One region of the Alkalibacillus flavidus genome, then DNA from elsewhere that is predicted to be linked to it. Evidence: a T-box and tRNA genes for the amino acid it is inferred to sense, from the RefSeq annotation. Region 1 holds a T-box; the other holds one or more tRNA genes.
The links. The T-box of region 1 lies ahead of ABID56_RS03185 (valine--tRNA ligase). A T-box ahead of a tRNA ligase gene usually reads a tRNA of that ligase, here a tRNA-Val.

Region 1 (14,571 bases):
ATTCATATGGTTTTGATGTTGAGTTTGTTCCATCTGTTTTTGATGCAGAAACGTTGGCAGAGCAACTGATTCAACAACGACAAATGCATTATCCGTTACTCATTAAAGGAACAAAATCACGCGCTGTACTAGATCAAGCGTTAGATGATTATGATATCAAATATCGCTCGTTAACGGTTTATAAAACGGTGACCAATTGGAACGAGAAAAGTCGATTGAATGATATTTTAGCTGAAGGGCCGGTTGATGCGTTCGTCTTTACATCACCATCGTCAATTGATGGCTTTTTAGACATGATGAGTGAACGAAAGCGTTCATGGTTTTCATTACCATGTTTTGCTATTGGGCAAACGACAGCAGATTATGCGACAAAACAAGGCTTTACTAAGGTGTATAAGCCCAGTACATTCACGTTAGAGGGGCTTGCCTATTTAGTGGAACAATATCTTAAAGGAGAGATAATATGACGGAATTACAGTTTGATCGTCATCGTCGTTTACGACAAACATCAGCGTTTCGGGACCTCGTACGCGAAACACATTTACATACAGATGACTTGATTTACCCGCTTTTTGTTTTAGAAGAAGAAGGAAAGAAGCATGAAGTCCCATCAATGCCAGGTGTTTATCAAGTGTCGATTGATCGTCTTGATGAAGAAATTGAGGAAATCGTATCGTTAGGGATTAAATCTATTATTTTATTCGGAGTTCCTAATCATAAAGATGACGTTGGAACTGAGGCTTATAATGATGAAGGTGTTGTCCAAATGGCAACGAAGCGAATTAAATCCATTGCACCTCATTTAGTTGTCATGGCTGATACTTGTTTATGTCAATTTACTGATCATGGTCATTGTGGTGTCATCCATGATGAATACGTCGATAATGATGCTACATTACCATTGCTCGTTAAAGCTGCTGTATCGCAAGCAAAAGCAGGCGCTGACGTGATTGCGCCTTCGAATATGATGGACGGGTTTGTAACAGCAATTCGTCATGGTTTAGATGAAGCGGGATATACGAATGTTCCGATTATGTCGTATGCTGTAAAATATGCATCAGCTTTTTACGGACCGTTCCGCGATGCTGCTCATAGTGCACCACAATTCGGCGATCGCAAAACGTATCAAATGGACCCAGCTAACCGTTTAGAAGCACATCGTGAAGCACAGTCAGATGTCGAACAAGGCGCTGACTTGTTAATCGTTAAACCAGCACTTAGTTATTTAGATATTATGCGTGATTTAAAAGACCGTTACGATCAGCCTATTGTTGCCTATAATGTAAGTGGTGAATACTCATTAATTAAGGCAGCAGCACAAAATGGTTGGGTGAATGAACAAGAAATCGTTCTTGAAAAAATCACCTCAATGAAACGTGCGGGTGCGGATCTTATTATGACGTACTTTGCAAAAGATATCGCTAGATGGTTGAATGAATAGTAGGAGGGTTCACAATGACAAATCGATCAAAACAATTATTTGATGAAGCAGTCGAACTAATGCCTGGTGGCGTTAACTCACCAGTTCGCGCGTTTAATTCAGTGAATGTTGATCCAATTTATATGGAAGAAGGTAAAGGGTCAAAGATTACTGACATTGAAGGAAATGAGTACATTGATTATGTCTTGAGTTGGGGTCCATTAATTGTTGGGCATGCTCATGAACAAGTGATGGAAACATTACAGCATGTGATGAAAAAAGGGACGAGCTTTGGTACGAACGTAGAGTATGAGAATAAATTAGCTAAACTGTTAATTGATCGCGTTCCATCGATCGAAATGGTACGCTTTGTGAATTCTGGTACGGAAGCAACCATGAGTGCCTTGCGTTTAGCGCGTGGGTTTACAAAACGAAGCAAAATTTTGAAGTTCGAAGGTAATTACCACGGCCACGCTGATTCACTCTTGATTAAAGCTGGCTCGGGTGTTGCCACGTTAGGATTACCTGATAGTCCTGGTGTTCCAGAATCGATCGCGAAAAACACGATCACAGTTCCATACAATGATCAAGAAAGTGTAAAGTATGCATTTGAACATTATGGTGATGATATCGCAGCCGTGATTGTTGAGCCTGTATCCGGTAATATGGGTGTCGTGCCACCAGTTAATAACTTCTTACAGTATTTACGCGATATGACGAACGATTACGGTTCACTACTGATTTTTGATGAAGTCATGACAGGTTTTCGCGTTGGTTACAACTGTGCACAAGGTCATTTTAATGTGACGCCTGATTTAACGTGTCTTGCAAAAGTAATCGGTGGTGGATTACCAGTTGGTGCTTATGGTGGTCGTCGTGATATTATGGAAATGATCGCGCCGGCGGGTGATATTTATCAAGCTGGTACGTTATCAGGTAACCCATTAGCGATGGCAGCTGGCTATGCAACGTTAAGTGAATTAACGCCTGAATCTTATGATGAGATGAATAAGAAAGCGGATCGATTAATTGCTGGCATTGAAGATGCGGCTAAAGAAAACGGTGTACCGCTTTGCGTCAATCGTGCTGGTTCGATGTTAGGCTTCTTTTTCACTAACGAAGATGTCGTTGACTTCGATTCAGCTAAGACATCTGATTTAGAATGGTTTGCAGAATATTACCGTTATATGATTGAGCAAGGCATATTCTTACCACCTTCTCAATTTGAAGGTATGTTCTTATCAACTGTTCACTCAGATGAGGATATTGATCGCACTATTAAAGCCATTCAACATGCCTTTAAACATTATAATAATTAAATTTGTTCCACGCTAAAGCTGTCGCTTTGGCGTGTTTTTTTGTCGAATAATGTCGTACGCTTTGCGTTGATTGGAACAATCGTTCGGTATATAATATCGTTGAGGCCTCTCTATTCCTTCATCATTTCCTCGATGAACGTGACAGTTTTCCATTTTATTAACTCAAAACCAATTGAATACTACAGACAATTTGAAAGGGGATTTTCGATTCTAATGGGTCATGATATTTATGGCGTTAATCAAAATCATCAACAAGTTGCGTATGCGCGATTTCACATGTTTAATGACGTTGCACATAACCTCTATCAATTATTAGATTCTGAGGAATGTGATGGCGGTGTCAGTGGAATAGGCGTGCAAAAAACATTCTCCAAAGAGCAAATCAAACAAGCCCTCGATCAATACAGCCAACATTATGGACATCTCTCCAAACAATCACTCGATATGGATTATGAGCAAATTAACCAATTTTTACATGATTGTTTATCATCTGCGGAACAAGATGGAAGTGTGACAGTTTGTTTTGCATAATCTAGGTTTAATCCATTTTATTAGATGCTATAAAATAGTCACCAACAAAAGTGACGCTCCTATATATAAAACTTCTTAGTCCGAAAAATTAGTATGATGTAATCGTTCATTGATAATAGAAGGAATGGGGCTTCATCTTAATCATTGAATCGGATTTATACCGTTAATCAAGCATAGTTTGTTTCTCCTCATAATAAACATAAGTATTGGATGAATATGTAGAGGGGGAAACCAATGAGTTATCGTGAAAACATGCCGTATCAGTTTGATGTTCAGGAACATATTACGTTTCGTCATGGTGAAGAAATTGAGGATTTGTATAGTATTGCGATTGATCCTGATGTTCAAGTGCATCACCATCAATCCACTGTACAGGTAAGAGGTGTATTGGTTGTACATGGTGATTATTTAGCTCGTCAAACGACGCAAGAAGAAACCGTGTTCGTTGATCAAGATCAGCACACCGTCCAGCAAGTGCGAGCACTTGATAATGGTTTCATGGAGTTTCAATATCCTATTCCTGTTGATATCTCCATTCCTTACGAGCGTGTGAAGCTTGAAGAAGATGTTCAGGTTGCAGTCGATTATTTCGATTATGAGTTACCAGAACCGAGAACGTTAAAAGTGTATACCACGATTCGGTTAGATGGTGCTGTGATGATTGATGTCGAACAAGACGATATAACAGATGATAGTAATACAAATGATTTTGAATTAAAGCAATTTCCAGCTATTGAGGATGAAGTCCAACATGACGATGACTCACAAAGCGTTACCAATACAGAACCATCTCAACCGGGTCGTGATATTTGGCCGAAAGAAAAATCGACATCGTTTCAAGACTTTTTCCAAACTGAGTCAAACGAGCCTAGTCAATCAGTAAGTAATACTCATGGTACGGATGACGAACCAAGTGAAGATTATGATACTTCCGATGATTCTATAGAAGACAGTAGTGATGAGGTGGAGGAAGAAGATGCATCGACAGTGAAAAAAGGTTTGAATTATTTGTCGAAGTTTTTTCGTGAAGAACAAGACGAAACGCAAGTTCAAATGCGAGTTCGTTTTGTCCAAGCGAATGAAACATTAGAAACGATTGCAGATGCCTACCATTTAACAACGCATCAACTCGAACGATTAAACAACTTGGAATCATCATCTCAATTACAAGAAGGAGATGTGTTGCTCGTTCCAGCTAAATCGTACTCAACTGATTAAAACCATTCCATGTAAAAACCAATGAAAATACCAACAATGGCTCCAGCTAAAAAAACATCCAGTGTTGTCGGAAATAATAAGGTCCTGATGAGTTGAAATATCATAATTGGGACAATACACCGTTCGATTGTCATAATACATTTTCGCATCCATGGTGGTAACCGGTAACGATAATGTTTTCCCATATTACATTCGCCTCCTGCGATAACTTATGAACACGATATGAAATTCGTGCGAAAGATGATTGACTTATGATGATAAAATTGGATACAATAAATACAAATGTCATAAAGTCAATAAGCTAGTAAGAGAGGAGTACAGGTTGGTACCCGTCTAGAGAAGGAAACCTTGGCTGGAAGTTTCCTCGGCTCTGCTGTCTGGAAGTCGCTCTGAAAATAGCTGTTTCTTTGAAATACTAGTAGAAGAAACCGGGAAAACCGTTACCTAAGTGGAGTGTATGAGGTCATACTCATAAACGAAGGTGGTACCGCGAAAGTGTTCTCAAAGCTTTTCGTCCTTTTTTAAGGATGGAAAGCTTTTTTTAATGACGAAAAATTTATAGGAGGCGTTAGTATGAGTGAAAAACAGAGCCAATCCATGGCCCCGAAGTATAATCCAACTGAAGTTGAAAAAGACCGCTATCAATTTTGGGTTGATGGGAAGTTCTTCGAAGCGAAAAATGACGAATCCAAAGACCCCTTCACAGTGGTCATCCCACCGCCGAACGTGACGGGTCGTCTGCATTTAGGACATGCCTGGGATACGACTCTTCAAGATATTATAACGCGTTATAAACGAATGCAAGGGTATGACGTGTTGTGGTTACCAGGGATGGACCATGCTGGTATTGCGACGCAAGCCAAAGTAGAAGGAAAATTAAAAGAAGAAGGAAAAACACGTCACGATTTAGGTCGTGAAGGCTTTTTACAACAGTCATGGGATTGGAAGGAAGAGTATGCGTCTTTCATTCGGTCACAGTGGGAAAAAATAGGATTAGGTGTCGATTATTCGCGTGAGCGATTTACGTTAGACGATGGTTTATCCAATGCGGTTCGTGAAGTATTTGTATCATTATACGAACAAGGACTTATTTATCGCGGCCAGTATATTATTAATTGGGATCCAAGTACACAAACAGCGTTATCAGATATCGAAGTCATTTATAAAGAAGTTCAAGGCGCATTTTATCACATGAAATATCCATTAAAAGATGGATCGGGTCATATTGAAGTCGCAACAACACGACCAGAAACGATGCTAGGTGACACATGTGTCGCTGTGCATCCAGATGATGAACGTTACCAACATTTAATTGGCAAGACAGTTATATTACCAATTGTTGGACGTGAGATCGAGATTGTCGCCGATGATTATGTCGATATGGAATTTGGTTCAGGTGCGGTGAAAATTACACCAGCTCACGATCCGAATGACTTTGAGATCGGTGAACGTCATAATCTTGAACGAGTTCTCGTCATGAATGAAGATGGTACGATGAACGAAAATGCTGGCAAATATAATGGCATGGATCGTTTTGACTGCCGAAAACAAATCGTGCAAGATTTACAAGAAGAAGGCGTGCTGTTCCAAATTGAAGAACATACTCATCAAGTGGGTCATTCTGAACGTAGCGACGCAGTCGTAGAGCCGTATTTATCAACTCAATGGTTCGTTAATATGCAACCGTTAGCTGATCAAGCGATTGGCTTACAAGAGACAGATGATAAAGTCGATTTCGTGCCAGATCGTTTTGAAAAGACGTATTTACATTGGATGGAAAATATTCGTGATTGGTGTATTTCACGTCAATTGTGGTGGGGACACCGCATTCCAGCTTGGTATCATAAAGAAACAGGCGAACTTTATGTTGGTCGCGAGGAACCAACTGATATAGAGAACTGGGTGCAAGATGATGATGTGTTAGATACATGGTTCTCATCTGCTTTATGGCCGTTTTCTACTATGGGTTGGCCAGATGAAGACAGTTATGATTTAAACCGTTATTTCCCGACAGATGTTCTCGTAACAGGTTATGATATTATTTTCTTCTGGGTATCGCGTATGATTTTCCAAACAAAACACTTTATGGACCGCCGTCCGTTTAAAGACGTGTTAATCCACGGACTCGTTCGTGATGCGGAAGGACGTAAGATGAGTAAATCACTCGGTAACGGCGTTGACCCGATGGATGTCATTGACCAATATGGTGCTGATTCCTTGCGTTATTTCCTTGCAACAGGCTCATCTCCTGGACAAGATTTACGTTTCCATTGGGAGAAAGTCGAGTCTACTTGGAATTTTGCTAATAAGATTTGGAACGCGTCACGTTTCGTTATTATGAATTTAGATGATTTTAGTTATGATGATATTGATTTATCAGGTGAAAAATCGGTTGCGGATGAATGGATCTTAACGCGTTTAAACGAAACGATTGAACAAGTCACCCATAACATCGATCGATATGATTTTGGTGAAGCGGGCCGTCATTTATACAATTTTATTTGGGATGAGTTTTGTGATTGGTATATTGAAATGGCGAAACTGCCACTGTACGGAGATGATGATGCGGCTAAGAAAACGACTAAATCAGTATTAGTCACAACGCTTGATCACATTTTACGCATGCTACATCCGTTTATGCCATTTATCACGGAAGAGATTTGGCAACACATCCCACATGAAGGTGAGTCAATTACTGTTAAAGCATGGCCACAACCTGATCATGCTTATAGTAATCAACAATCGCGTGAAGAGATGGAACGTTTAGTATCGATTATTCGTTCAGTCCGAAATGTGCGTGCAGAAGTTGATGCCCCAATGTCTAAGGAAATCAAAATTGCGATTAAGGCACAATCTGAAGACGTCGTGTCAGAACTTCAAAACAATCGAATTTATCTCGAGAGATTTTGTAACCCTGAGGAATTAACGATCAAGACTGATTTAGACGTTCCAGAACAAGCGAAAAGCGCTGTGGTAACAGGTGCTGAGCTTTACTTCCCATTAGAAGGCTTAATCAACATAGAAGATGAAATTGCTCGTTTACAAGATGAATTGAACAAATGGAACAGCGAAGTAGAACGTGTACAAAAGAAATTAGCAAACGAAAACTTTGTCAACAAAGCACCGGAAGCCGTCGTGCAAGAAGAGCGTGACAAAGAAAAAGATTACATCGAAAAACAACAAGCTGTTCAAGCACGCATTGACGAATTAAAACGCGTGCAATAAAATGACTTAGAGTTGCTACTTGACTACGGTCAGTAGCAACTTCTTTTACATATTGAAAGAAAATAGGTGACGCATATGAACGAACGAGAAGCGATTGAGTGGATACACCAACAGTTACCGTTCGGTATTAAACCGGGATTGACGCGAGTGAATATGTTGCTAGATCAGTTAGGCCAACCGCAGCACAAGATTAAAACCATTCACATTGCAGGTACAAACGGCAAGGGGTCAACGACATCGTTTCTGAGCCACATATTAAAAGAAGAAGGATATAAAGTCGGGACGTTCACATCACCTTATATTGAGCAGTTTAATGAACGAATGAGCATTAACCACCAACCGATAAGTGGGGATGATTTAATATCATTAGTTGAACGAGTTAAGCCCATTTGTGAAGACATTGCTCAGACCGACGTTGGACACCCGACTGAATTTGAAATTATTACGGCGATGGCTTATTTATATTTTGATGAACAACAAGTCGATTACGCCATTATCGAAGTCGGATTAGGCGGGCGATTAGACTCGACAAATGTCATTCACCCATTATTGTCTGTTATTACATCAATCGGATTTGATCATACCGACATCTTAGGGAATACATTAACAGATATTGCTCACGAAAAAGCCGGCATTATTAAAAGACAAACACCTGTTATATCGGGTGTTATGCAAGATGAGGCTAAACGTGAAATTGATCGGATAGGACATTTGAATGATACGAACGTGACTCATTTAGGCGATTCATTTTTTGTTTATTCTACTCAATCGACTACAGAAGGGGAACAATTTGATTTCGATAATCATGACCAATTATTACGCAATTTGGCCATAAACATGGCAGGTCACCATCAAATGAACAATGCTGCGCTTGCTGTACAAGCTTATGTGACGTTAATGTCTATTGAGTTTAAAAAGCCCAATCCCCAAATTATACGAAATGGATTGAAAAACACACATTGGTCGGGGCGTTTCGAGACTATTCGACAAACACCTGATGTTATACTTGATGGAGCTCATAACGTTGAAGCGATGGAATCGTTAATTGAAACAATTAAGCAACGATACTCTCCCTCATCGGTTTATATTTTGGCTGCCTTTATGAAACATAAACCCGTGGATCAATTAGTCAAAAAAATGTCGCAACATTTTGAACATATTACGTTAACAACGTTTGACTTCAGTAAAAGTTGTGAGTATTATGAACTGAAAGAAAAGTATGAAAATTGCGAGGTGGGCATTATAGACGATTGGACAATAGCCTATCATCGACTACGTGAACAACTAGAACTAAATGATGTACTTGTCATTACAGGATCTTTATACTTTATTTCGGAAGTCAAACGGACGTTAAGCATATAACTCCAATGAAATTTGTCCTAAAGGAGCCCGTATATGTCTAGATTGAAGAATATTAGCATTTGGCTAATTTGGTTATCCATTTTCCCGACATCGATGACCTACTTATATTTTGCCATTGAACCCAATTTCACCGGATATTGGGTTGATATTATTGCATTTGCCATCATTATGTGTGCTGTTGCTTATTTTCCGATTCAAGTCGGGTCAATTACAATTTTCTTTATTAACGGCGTTAGTTTTGCGGTGTTTTTATATTTTGGTCTTTTTGCGGAAATAGTCTTAACGCAGTTAGCATTAATTTCGTTGTTAATCAAAATCAAGCTAAAAAAATCCGAATTTTACCGGATTGCGACGAATTCGACGATGTTATTTTTAACGTCCATATTTGCAGCTGTTGTCTATTATGCACTAGGCGGAACTCATGGCGTATTATCGTTAAATACGTTAGATCAAATTATACCTCTAGTTGGCTATATTGTCGGATCAATTGTCGTGAACCAAGTGTTACTCGCACTTATTGATATATATGTGAAAGGGAACAAATTCACGGGTATCCCGAGTTCTTTACTCGTCGATAGTCTCGTCACGGCGATGATTTTTCCAATCGGCCTTATTTTATATATATTGTATTTAGAAATCGGTCTATCAGCTATATTTATTGTCGGGTTTCCAGCCATTCTATTATCAGTGGTTATATCGACATATCATAAAGGGCAACAAATCAATAAGTATTTACATGATACGAGCAATATCGGCCATGAATTGTCAAAGAAGTTGAATGTCAAAGATGTCCTTGATACGTTCGTGGAAAAGGTGCATGCGTTAATACCGATGTCGTACATTTATGTCTATGATATTACGAACTCGTCACGTTCGATGAATATGATCCGTTATGTGAGTGACGATGAAACACAGCATTTGCAAGATATTTCATTGGAATACGGAGAAGGTTTTGCTGGGCAAATTTATAAAGAAGAAATACCGAAAATGCTCGTGAAGCGTAGCCAATTGGGCAAGATCGAAAATAGCGAAATTCCCGAAGAAGTAAATAGTGCAATAGGTGTTCCAATTATGCGGAAAAACTTAGTTGTGGGCGTTCTCGTTATTGCGTCAAAACGCAAATACGCTTACGAAAAATATCATTTAATGTTACTTGAGATTTTAGGGAACTTCCTATCTGTTGCGATTGAAAATGCTAGGCACTATCAATCCGAGAAGAACAAAAGTCAATGTGATCGCTTAACAGGGCTGTACAATTATCGTTATTTCACTGAGCACTTAGAAAGCTATGCGTTTGACCTACAAGAAAAAGAGTTAGATGAAGAATTATCGATTATCTTATTTGATTTAGACTCGTTCAAAGAATTAAACGACACTTACGGACATGAGGCAGGTAACGAAGTGTTAATCGAATTAGCAAGACGTATAGAAGCTTTTGTCGGTGAGCAAGGGTTAGTCGCTCGATATGGTGGTGAAGAATTTACAGTATTAATTAAAGGGTATAAGCATCATGAAGCGGTTGATTGGGCCGAATTATTACGCGCCAAGATTGCGCAAGAACCATTCAAAGTGACGAATCATATGCTGGACCACCAAGATCCGATTAAAATTTATGTGACAGCAAGTATCGGTGTAGCCACTTATCCAGATCATTGTGAAACCCCTGATGAGTTGATTCGCCAAGCGGATCGTTCGATGTATGTTGGGGCTAAGCGTAATGGTAAAAACCGAGTAGCTTCTGCTGAAGAAGCGATTTAAAGAAGTTAGAAGATGGATTACTCCTCTTCTAGCTTTTTTTGTTTAATTAAGGTAAGATGTCGTGAATTGGCGAAGGTGTGTGACATCGTTTGTGCTTTTTTTTGCGTTCGTTATGCTAGGCTAGTCCTAACATGAGCGAAGGTGGTTGCGATATGGAAGAACGGAAAAAAATCAAAGTAGCAATTCATCAACACGATAACCAGCAATCAAAACATCAATATGAACCTGTTATGACACCACGAACATCGAAGTCTACGAAATACAACTTAAAAAAATGGTCTATTATAAAATCAGCTTTACTAGCTCTCGTGTTAGGCGCTGTTTTTGGCATTGGCATTTTATATTACTTTGATATGACAACACCGCCAACATCAGATGAAGCGACCGCACCTGTGGCGTCCAATGATGAATCAGATGAACTAGATCAATCTGAGCCAGCTTCTACTGATACGTCAACGACATATTCGGGTGGTGTGTATGATGTGGTTCAATTAGGCGTGTTTTCAACAGAAGAGAATGCAAACTCGCTTAAACGGTCGCGCGACATGATACCATCTATCGTGACTGAGCGTGATGGTAACTATTATGTGTTAGCGAGTTTAATTCATCCGTCACAATCGAAGCAAGAGATTATAGATGGGTTAAATAATGTTGGCTTGACTGAAAATGAAGGGTATTATGTGACATCATGGACTTTCGATGATAGCCAAATATCGTCCGATCATGCTGCTTTGTCTTGGTTAGAAGAAGGATTGAGTTTATTAGAGCCAGACACATTGTCAGAACAGTGGGAGGAAGACGTCACGACGTGGCTAGGTAATTACCCGACGTCAATGTCAGACGATAAACTTTTAAACCAAGCTATTAATATTGTGACGATGTCTGATGATGGAGATAGGGACACTAGCATGCATCGTGCCACATTATTATTAACATTGCATTTACTGTATGATTCAATTTCATAAAAAAAATGATTATCATTCTTTTTTTCAATGATTATGACAAAAAATGAAGCGTTAATCCCGGTGGCTTATAGAGATAATACGATTATCCCTTTTTGTTTTTTTAAGAGGCATTCACTACAATATAGATAACTTCAAAATGAAAGGGGTTCACGATGTGAATAACCAATCGATTTTAATTAGAGATGTCCCAGCTAGTGAAAGGCCACGTGAACGTTTGATGGAAGTTGGGCCACAATATTTGTCGAACCAAGAGCTTATCGCCATCTTAATTGGAAGCGGAACGAAAGGCCATTCGTCTCTATCACTCGCGACCAATGTGTTGAAACATTTTGAAGGCATTGCGTTATTACGTGATGCATCAATTAATGAATTGACGATGATTTCAGGAATTGGTACGGCTAAAGCGGTTCAGTTAATGGCTGCTTTAGAGTTGGGCAAGCGCATTCATACGTACAAAAACCGAGATCAATACGTCGTTAAAAGCCCAGAAGATGGGGCGAATTTTTTAATGGAAGATTTCAGAGGGTTACAACAAGAACATTTCGTAGCGCTTTATCTGAATACTAAAAACCAAATCATACACAGGCAAACGATATTTATTGGCAGCCTCAACTCCTCCATCGTTCACCCACGCGAAGTGTTTAAAGAAGCGATTAAACGTTCAGCCGCCTCAATCATTTGTGCTCATAACCATCCTTCTGGTGATCCTTCTCCATCAAATGAAGATATCCAAGTCACACGTCGATTATATGAATCTGGGAAAGTAATCGGCATTGATTTACTCGACCATTTAGTGATAGGTGATGAAAAATTCACGTCGATGAAAGAGAAAGGATATCTGTAATTTGACGCCCCTTAAAAATAGGTCCTATTTCATATGAAATTTAAGACCGCTTAGCCTATCCATTTATTTGCTTTTACCTTATAATATAAGTACTGTCATGAAAAGCACCACAGTTTCCTGTTGATGAGTTTGTGGTGCTTATTCATGTTTCATGATAAGTGAACGTACCTTGTAGTATGACTTATCATAGAAAAGAGGCGATCACGATTGAAATCATCGTTTTTCAACCGCGATGTAGCGATTGATTTAGGGACGGCTAATACGCTTGTAGCGATTAAAGGCAAAGGTATCGTATTAAATGAACCGACTGTTGTGGCTCAACATCATCAAACAGGTGATATTATAGCTGTTGGTTATGAGGCGAAGCAGATGATTGGCCGTTCATCCGGAAATATTGACGTTATCCGTCCGATGCAAGAAGGTGTTATAGCAGATTTTGAAACGACATCAACCATGATACAGTATTTTTTGAATCGCGTTGATGCTAAAGGGTTTTGGACAAAAAAACCGAGTGTCATGATTTGTGTTCCTTCTGGGGTTACAAAAGTGGAGAAACGTGCTGTCTGGGATGCTGGCAAACAAGCTGGTGCGAAAGACGTCTTCGTTATCACTGAGCCACTTGCGGCAGCATTAGGTGCTGGTTTGCCTGTTTGGGAGCCGACTGGTAATATGATTGTAGATATTGGCGGAGGAACGACTGAGGTAGCCATTGTTTCTTTAGGTGGCTTAGTTACAAGCCGTTCGATTCGGATTGCCGGAGATTATATGGATGACCAAATTCAATCTTATATTCGAAAACAATATAGTTTAGCAATAGGGTCTGCTACGGCTGAATTATTAAAAATTAAATTAGGCTCTGCAAAATATGATGACAACCGTGATAAAATGGATGTAAGAGATCGTGATATTGTGACGGGATTGCCAGAAACCGTAAGCGTGTCCAATCACGACATGGTCACGGCATTACAAGATACCGTCCAATCAATTGCCGATGCAATTATGGATACATTAGAAGCATCACCGCCTGAATTATCGGCTGATATAATGGAACGAGGCATCGTATTAACGGGTGGCGGTGCGTTGTTAAGTGGGCTATCTTCTGTTGTTAGGGAAATGACAGCGATACCCGTCATTTTAGCAGAAGACCCGTTGTACTGTGTCGTTCGAGGTACGATGGGGGCAATCGACCAATTCAGTCAACTAAAACACATAACAAATGACGTTGAAATGAATATGTGACGTTAAGAGAAGGTGTCAAAGATATGCCATCGTTTTTTAGAAAGAGAAAATTAGTCGTATTTTTATTAAGCATAATACTCATTGTTAGTTTAATCGGGTATTCATTACGTACAGATGATTCATCAAGTCTACCAGCACAATTCGCAATGGATACAGTTGGTTTCTTTCAAAGTGTTCTACACACACCGATTTCAGCGGTCAATGACTTCGTTGATTCTGTAAAAAATATTCGACAAGTTTATGACCAAAATGAAGTGTTGAAACGAGAGTTACAAGATTATAAATCATTAGCCTATGAAGTCAATGAATTAGAAAAAGAAAATGAAGAGTTAAGAGCGTTGGCTGATGTCGATACCACATTAAGTGATTATGAAACGTTAAATGCAACGGTTGTTGCAAGAAGTTCTGAGCGGTGGTTTCAACAAGTCACGATTAATAAAGGGACACAACATGGTGTTGAAGCCAATATGGCAGTACAATCGGCTGAAGGGATGATCGGTAAAGTTGTTGATGCGTCGCAGTTAACATCGACTGTGCAGTTATTAAGTGGCTTTGGTTCTGAACACCAAGTGTCTGCTATTGTCGATGGTGATGAGTCGATTTTTGGGCTGATTGAAGGTTATCACAGTGAATCTGATCAACTCATATTCCGGGATTTATCAAACGAAAGTGAGATTGAAGAAGGGCAAG
Region 2 (8,150 bases), on a different contig from region 1:
CGGATGGACTTAAGTCTTGCATTAATAACTGACGTAACCCGTCTTCATCTAATTTGCGATACAATTCGCCATTTTTCGTTGCCGATATATTACCCGTTTCTTCTGAGACAACAATCGTTAGGGCATCTGTGACTTCACTAACCCCCATGGCCGCTCGGTGCCTCGTACCTAATTCTTTTGAAATAAACGGGCTTTCACTTAACGGTAAATAACAAGCGGCAGCGACAATTTGGTTTTCGCTAATGACGACAGCACCGTCGTGTAACGGTGCATTCGGTATGAATATATTTGTCAGCAACTCACTCGTCAATTGACCGTTCACAGGCACACCTGTTTCAACGTATTCACTTAGACCTGTCTCACGTTCAATCGACATTAAAGCACCAATACGACGTTTACTCATGTAATGACACGACTTCACAATCGAATCAATCGCATCATAAACAGCCTTCTCTTCTGATTGTGTATGACGTGAAAAAAAGCTTCCTCGCCCTAATTGCTCTAACGCTCGGCGAATTTCAGGCTGGAAAAGGATGATCACAGCGAGGAACCCCCACGTAATCGCTTGGTAAACGAGCCACTGGACCGTTTTCAACTCTAAAATCGAGCTCAAGAACCATATACCTAAGACGACAAAGATCCCTTTCAGTAACTGAACCGCTTTCGTCCCACGAATGACTGAAAATAATTTATATATAACAAACCATACAAGCGCTATATCAACGACAATCCGTAACACTTGCAGGAAATCAAGCTCTTCCCACGACATGTTGACACTTCCTTCACGCACTATTTTGTCTCTTTTTATTTATTGCCCGAAACAGTCCATATGTAAAACGGATACGTAAAATTGCGAGACACACAATCATCTGTCACTATTATATCACAAATTACTACATCTGAAATGGCTCGGTAACGATTGATTCGCCTCTAGACTGACATTTTTTGCGTAAAAAAAAGAGTTATGCTATCACATAAATCGACAGACATAACTCTTGATTATCATTAGACATGTTTTTCACCATATAATGAAGCGATCATATCAACAGCTACTTCTGCCGTCCGATTCCCTTCATCTAATAACGGATTTACCTCGACGACCTCAGCTGACGTCAACACACCAGCATTATACAACATCGACATCGCTAAATGAGCCTCTCGGTAACTCGGACCTCCAACGACAGGTGTTCCTGTTCCTGGGGTGTGATTTGGGTCAATACCATCGACATCCAAACTTAAATGAACGCCGTCCACTTTCCCGTTTAAGTATTCTAATGCATCATTCATCACCCACGTTATACCGTGCGTTTCAATATCATGCATCGTATAGACACGAATTCCTTGTTCACGAATCACTTGGCGCTCTCCCTCATCAACCGACCGCGCCCCAATGATGATGGTATGTTCAGGCTTTATTTTCGCTTCTTGGCCGTGAATCGACGTTAAACGTTCATGCCCCATACCTAAACTGACACCTAACGACATCCCATGAATATTGCCAGATGGAGATGTCTCACCTCGGTTTAAATCAGCGTGTGCATCAAACCAAATGACACCCAAGTTACTATAAAACTGACTCAATCCAGCAAGTGTTCCAATGGCGATACTATGGTCACCACCCAAAATTAAAGGTACATCACCTTGTTTTTTTAAATCATAAACATAATCCGCAATCATTTCATTAGCTGAAGCGACATGGTCTAGATTGCGCAAATTCGTCTTCGGGTCTACCCCGTTTGTCCGTTTATTAATAACTGGTACATCACCATAATCTTTATAAGCTAGGCCTAAATCATTTAATCGATCAAACAAGCCAGCATAACGAATCGACCCAGGACCAAAGTCAACGCCTTCATTAGGTTGAGCGACCGTTAACGGAGCACCAAGGATTCCTAGTCTATTGTTCATCGTCATTTCCTCCTTCATTTTGCCTCCATTCATTTTATAAGCCAGCACAGAATGGTTCAACTGGACAAAAACGTGAATAAATATGCACGCGCCGGCAGCCTTGCATGAGCATGATTCAGTAATCAACCAGCCCTAAAAAAGTCACTCAATTATGGGTCATAGTCAATCATTTATCATACAGCTTGCTCAATTACGATTTGTAGTCGCACTATTTCGTTCTCAGTCGCTCTTTTGACACACAAAGTCTCTCATTTACGTAGTATGACGCTCAAATCGAGAAGTTAATCAAATTAGTTAAGATCGATTCATAAAATGGCTCCACTTATGTATTGCCAATTATCAGGCTAACCAAATAAAAAAGTTGCTCCCCAACAGAGAACAACTTTAGCTAAGAGATATGGTGGAGCCTAGCGGGATCGAACCGCTGACCTCCTGCGTGCAAAGCAGGCGCTCTCCCAGCTGAGCTAAGGCCCCATATCAATTATTTATTATGTAAAAAATGAGCCATGGTGGATTCGAACCACCGACCCTCTGATTAAAAGTCAGATGCTCTGCCAGCTGAGCTAATGGCTCATAATATGATGGCTGGGCCAGCTGGATTCGAACCAGCGCATGACGGTACCAAAAACCGTTGCCTTACCGCTTGGCTATGGCCCAATAGTGGTGGAGGGGGACGGATTCGAACCGCCGAACTCGGAGAGAGCGGATTTACAGTCCGCCGCGTTTGGCCAACTTCGCTACCCCTCCAAACAATGGTGCCGGCCGAGAGACTCGAACTCCCAACCTACTGATTACAAGTCAGTTGCTCTGCCAGATTGAGCTAGGCCGGCGTTTGAAAAGATGGTGGAGGATGGCGGGCTCGAACCACCGACCCCTTGCTTGTAAGGCAAGTGCTCTCCCAACTGAGCTAATCCTCCGCAGCACATAACGTGCAAAAATATGTAGATGACCCGTACGGGATTCGAACCCGTGTTACCGCCGTGAAAGGGCGGTGTCTTAACCACTTGACCAACGGGCCATGTTGATCACGATCCTTTATCTGAAAAGGACAAGTATTATTATAGCGACTACCTAAAACATTGTAAAGGGAAAAAAGAAATTTTTAACTTTCAGAATTGTACTTACAATACCTCTTCTTACCCACAAACCCAACAATACTATTTTCAAAAACGATTTTTTCTAAAATCTTCTAACCCTGCTCATCACTGAGGTTACGTTCATTTATCTTCACAAAAAATTCATAACTGATTTGACAATATTCACATTTCTTATTAATCTATTAAGCAACGTTAAGTTTATTAATTTTGTTAAATTTAAATTTAACGTTTTACTATTTCAAAAAATGAGGAGGTGACAACCATCACTATTATTACCGTAGAGGGAAAGCGTTTTGATACCGAAGCTATATTATTTGATAAAGACGGCACACTCATTAACTTTTATTCTATATGGGGTGTTTGGGGCGACTTATTAACTAAAGAAATTGCCATTCAGATTCCTGAAACAATTAATTATGACCCCCACCATGCTTGTGAACGTATAGGTCTTGATATAGTGAACCAAACTTGGGATCCAGTCGGTCCGTTAGCAATCGGTAACCCTGATGATTCAGCCACCATACTAACTCATTACTTATATCAACTTGGGATCCCATGGGATGAAGCTGTTACATACCTCACTAAAAGCCTAGAAAACATTGAATCTACTATTGATTGGAAACAATATATTAAACCCATTGATGGATTAATTGAATTTATCAATGAAGCCAATCAACAACAGATCAAAATGGCTGTGGTTACAGCTGATTCCACTCAAAATGCTTTATATCATTTACAGTTACTCGGAATTGATCACTATTTCGATACTGTTATTGGATTTGATTCTGTAACAAAAGGCAAGCCATTTCCGGAAATGGCTTATACAGCTTGTCAACGTTTATTAGTCTCACCACAACAAACAATTTTATTTGGTGATTCTAATGGAGACATGACTTTAGCTAAAAATGCTAAGTTAAAAGCCGGAATTGGAATTGCACAAACGAGTATTGATAACGCTTTCTATTTACGCGATACCGACCTCGTGATCCAAGATTATCGAGGGTGTTATATAAATTAATCAAAAAGGGAGAGAGTTTACATGAAGAAAACCATCATGTTTTTGGTTTTAATGACAACAATGGTCATCATTACAGCTTGTGGGGAATCAGGTTCAAGCGATGAACCGTTACAAGTTTATACTCACAATGATTCTGAAGAGATGGATGCAATGGTAGAAAATATCGAAGAAAATACTGGAGTCCAACTAGACGTGCTGCGTTTATCAAGTGGTGAAGGTTGGAGCCGTATTGAAGCTGAAGCCCCAGAAATTGGTGCTGATATGCAAATCGGTATGCTTCACGGATTCGGTATGAAAGCTGAAGAAGAAGGCTATTTATTACCATATGAATCAGAACAATGGGAAGATGTGCCTGACAAGTTTAAACAAGAAGATGGCGAATGGTATGGTACTTCTTTCTGGTATAACATGATTGCTGTCAATGAAGATATTATCGAAGACAAAGGGCTCGACGTCCCTCAATCTTGGGAGGATTTATTAGACCCTCAATATGAAGGCGAAATTGCACTACCGGATCCAGGTACATCAGGTACAGCATTCTTAATCGTTTCAACAATTATGCAACAAATGGGCGAAGAAGAAGGCTGGGATTACTTTGAACAATTAGATAAAAATGTTGGTCAATATACTAAATCTGGTTCAGCACCTGCCCAATTAGTTGCTCAAGGTGAGTATGCTATTGGGGTATCTTGGGACCAAGCTGTCCTTGACTACATTGATGAGGGCTATCCAATTAAAAGTGTCATGCCTGAAGAAGGTGTAGGTTACAGTTTAGATGTTGCTTGGATCTTCGAAAACACGGATCAACCTGAAAAAGCAAAAGAAGTCATGGACTACTTAGGTTCACAAGACTTCATGGAATTATCTGCTGAGTACCGTTCTATGGTAACTAAGCCTGGCATTACAGATGACTCAAATGTTTCCGACAATTTCATTGATTATGACGCGCAGTGGGATGCGGATAATCGTGATCGTATCATGGAAGAATGGCAGAATAAATTTTCTAACTAATGAAGAGATTGGCCAGCGTCACCACGCGCTGGCCTCTCCATATTTATTGAATAAAGCTGAGGTGATCTAATTGACTACTGAAACAACTAGAACAACGAGGAGTAAGAAACTCGTGTCTGAATTTCGCCAATTTTTGTCTGAACCTTGGTTTGCGATCCTAACGATGATCTTAGCTGCGGCAATTCTGTTGTTTATCGTAATCCCTGTGTTCGCTGTTTTCTTTAAAAGTTTTGGTATAGGATCAGGAGGATTTACATTTGAGTATTACAAAGAATTCTTCGCAAGATCTTATTACCTTAATTCTTTGTTAAATAGCTTAGGAGCTGCGATTATTTCAACCATTGTGGTTGTTTTATTAAGTGTAAGTATCTCATTATATGTTACACGATCAACATCTTTTTTATCTAAGTTCTATCGTGGCGCAGCTTTATTACCACTAGTTGCCCCACCTTTTATCTTTTCATTGTCTTTAATTATATTATTAGGGCGTAATGGTGTCGTCACTTCTCTGCTCAATGATGCCTTTGGGTTAGAATTTAGTATTTACGGATTCTGGGGCGTCGTCTTAGCACAAATACTGGGTTACTTCCCTATTGGCTACATGTTAGTTGAGAGTACGATGCGTAATATGAGCCCTAGTTTAGAGAACGCATCAAGAGACCTTGGTGCAAATCAGTCCAAAACATTAAGAAAGATCACACTACCCCTCTCCCAATCCGGGATTACGAAAGCTGGGTTATTAGTGTTTGTCATGGCTTTGGCTGATTTTTCAAACCCCTTGATTATCGGTGGTGGCGAAACATTTATTGCAGCTGAAGCTTACCTACTCGTTGTAGGACAACAAAACTTAGAACAAGCAGCTGTTCTCGGCGTTTTCCTTATTATACCGAGTTTAATCGTATTTATATTCCAAACTTATGTCATGAAAGATTCAGGATTAGAGACGATCAGTGGCGAGTCAGGCGCAAGTAATGCACCCCTGACTAAGCGGGTTAAATCGGTTGTTATGACGATTAACACATTGTTTGTGTCTTTTATCGTACTCATGTTCATTATGGTCGTTCTTGGAGCATTTGTGAAAATCATTGGTATTGATAATAGCTTTACACTAGAGCACTTCCAAAGTCGAAACGGCTGGGACTCGTTATACACCAGTATAATCGTATCGTTCTTAGCGGCTATCTTAGCGGCCACAATTGGAATGCTGCAAGGTTATCTATTTGCGCGAAAACCGATTCCAGGAAAAAAAGCATTAGAATTCTTAACCTTGTTTGGTCTAGCAGTCCCAGGTACAGTTATGGGTATTGGTTATGTACTTATATTCAACGGCTCTCCTTTTTTCTTAACAGGTACCGTACTATTAATCGTCCTTAACATGACGTTCAGAAAAATTGGTGTTGGTCTTGAAGCTAGTATTAGTAAAATGCACCAAATTGATTCATCCATGGAAGAAGCATCGAACGACCTAGGTGCAGGACCATATCGTACATTCGGTAAAGTCGTTGTTCCTCTATTAAGTCCAGCGTTCATAGCAGGATTTGTTTATACATTTATGACAGCGATGGTATCGATCAGTTCTGTTATCTTTTTAATTGCACCAGGAACAAACTTAGCAGCTGTTCACATATTAAATCTAGCTGAACAAGCTCAAATTGGTATGGCCTCCGCCATGTCATTTGTGTTAATTGTTATTGTTTTATCTTGTATGGGACTACTTAAGTATATTGAGAAAAAAACAGGGGTCAGCATATAGAACACAGTTTAATTAAGGAGTGAAATAACTTGAGCGGACAAGAACAGTTTTTACAATTAAGCCACCTCTATAAGTTTTTTGATGATGTTACAGCAGTTAATGACATCTCTATTGATATTGAACAAGGTGAACTTATTTCATTTATCGGGCCTAGTGGTTGTGGTAAGACAACATTATTAAGAATGATTGGTGGCTTTCATAATCAAGATAAAGGCTCGATCACCCTTGATAACCAATCAATTGATCATTTACCTCCTGAAAACCGCCCAACAGGAATGGTATTTCAAAACTATGCTCTATTCCCACATATGTCTGTTTATAAAAATGTGGAGTATGGTCTTAAAATTGAAAAAGTACCAAAACAAGAACGTGATAGTCGTATTAAAGAAGCTTTAAAACAAGTACAATTAGAAGGCTATGAAAATAGACAGCCTAGTGAATTAAGTGGTGGGCAACAACAACGAGTAGCAATAGCCCGTTGTTTGGTACTTCAACCTAAAGTGTTACTACTTGATGAACCTTTATCTAATTTAGACGCTAACTTACGTATGATTATGCGGGAAGAAATTCGGCGGTTAAAAGATGAATTAAACTTAACGATTATTTTCGTCACTCATGATCAGGAAGAAGCATTGAGTATTTCAGATCGTGTCATCGTTTTGAAAGATGGAACCGCGCAACAACTCGATCGACCAGATAACATCTATAATGAACCAAGCAATGAATTTGTTGCCAACTTTGTCGGTCACGCTAATATTTTGGAAGGAAAGATTACAATCGAAAATGAACAATCCTATTTCGTTACCCCTTCTTTCCAATTCCGAATAGTGCATCCGAATAACATAGATCATGACCAACAATTAAAAGCAGTCATTCGTCCTGAAAAAATTAAGATCAACCCAAATGGTGACTTTGAAGGGGTCGTTAATCGAATTATATATAACGGCAATTTCACACGTTATTTCGTATTAATCAATGATACTGAGATAATTGTTGACGATTTTAATGCACATGGTTTGGGAGAGTATAAGCGTAACGATTCCATTACAATCAGTTTCCCTGAAACTCCCCATTTCATCCATAAGGAGGTATAAACACGAAATTGTTTAAAATGACTATGATCATTTTAGCTATGAGCTTATTATTTAACAGTACTCTACTCACAGCAGAAACAACTAATCAGCATTCGTATGATACGAACCTAGACATTGTTGCATATAATGCCTATTTAATGTCTAGCGCTATAGAGCCTAATTAGGGCCAAGACCAACGAGCTAACTTGATAAGTGAAGCGGATTTTATGAAGAATCAAGACATAGTGGTACTCAACGAATTGTTTAATAACAATGCTTCAGATCAATTA

Region 2: it has a tRNA-Val gene. The T-box ahead of ABID56_RS03185 (valine--tRNA ligase) is inferred to sense a tRNA for this amino acid. The anticodon was not compared.

What each region holds. Positions count from the first base shown of each region.
Region 1 covers NZ_JBEPMX010000002.1:112,791-127,361, reverse strand. Annotated here, with positions in the region: gene ABID56_RS03215 (uroporphyrinogen-III synthase) at 1-467, shown strand, start outside; gene hemB (porphobilinogen synthase) at 464-1,441, shown strand; gene hemL (glutamate-1-semialdehyde 2,1-aminomutase) at 1,456-2,739, shown strand; gene ABID56_RS03200 (hypothetical protein) at 2,953-3,270, shown strand; gene ABID56_RS03195 (LysM peptidoglycan-binding domain-containing protein) at 3,505-4,488, shown strand; gene ABID56_RS03190 (YszA family small membrane protein) at 4,485-4,673, opposite strand; T-box leader at 4,783-5,010, shown strand; gene ABID56_RS03185 (valine--tRNA ligase) at 5,062-7,713, shown strand; gene ABID56_RS03180 (bifunctional folylpolyglutamate synthase/dihydrofolate synthase) at 7,789-9,075, shown strand; gene ABID56_RS03175 (sensor domain-containing diguanylate cyclase) at 9,109-10,833, shown strand; gene ABID56_RS03170 (hypothetical protein) at 10,986-11,798, shown strand; gene radC (RadC family protein) at 11,953-12,642, shown strand; gene ABID56_RS03160 (rod shape-determining protein) at 12,850-13,881, shown strand; gene mreC (rod shape-determining protein MreC) at 13,905-14,571, shown strand, end outside.
Region 2 covers NZ_JBEPMX010000017.1:1,171-9,320, reverse strand. Annotated here, with positions in the region: gene cdaA (diadenylate cyclase CdaA) at 1-769, opposite strand, end outside; gene rocF (arginase) at 1,006-1,908, opposite strand; tRNA gene ABID56_RS12360 (tRNA-Ala) at 2,307-2,382, opposite strand; tRNA gene ABID56_RS12355 (tRNA-Lys) at 2,409-2,481, opposite strand; tRNA gene ABID56_RS12350 (tRNA-Gln) at 2,491-2,565, opposite strand; tRNA gene ABID56_RS12345 (tRNA-Tyr) at 2,570-2,655, opposite strand; tRNA gene ABID56_RS12340 (tRNA-Thr) at 2,662-2,738, opposite strand; tRNA gene ABID56_RS12335 (tRNA-Val) at 2,750-2,825, opposite strand; tRNA gene ABID56_RS12330 (tRNA-Glu) at 2,855-2,926, opposite strand; gene ABID56_RS12325 (HAD family hydrolase) at 3,259-4,023, shown strand; gene ABID56_RS12320 (ABC transporter substrate-binding protein) at 4,045-5,034, shown strand; gene ABID56_RS12315 (ABC transporter permease) at 5,147-6,787, shown strand; gene ABID56_RS12310 (ABC transporter ATP-binding protein) at 6,817-7,881, shown strand; partial or broken gene sph (sphingomyelin phosphodiesterase) at 7,878-8,150, shown strand, end outside.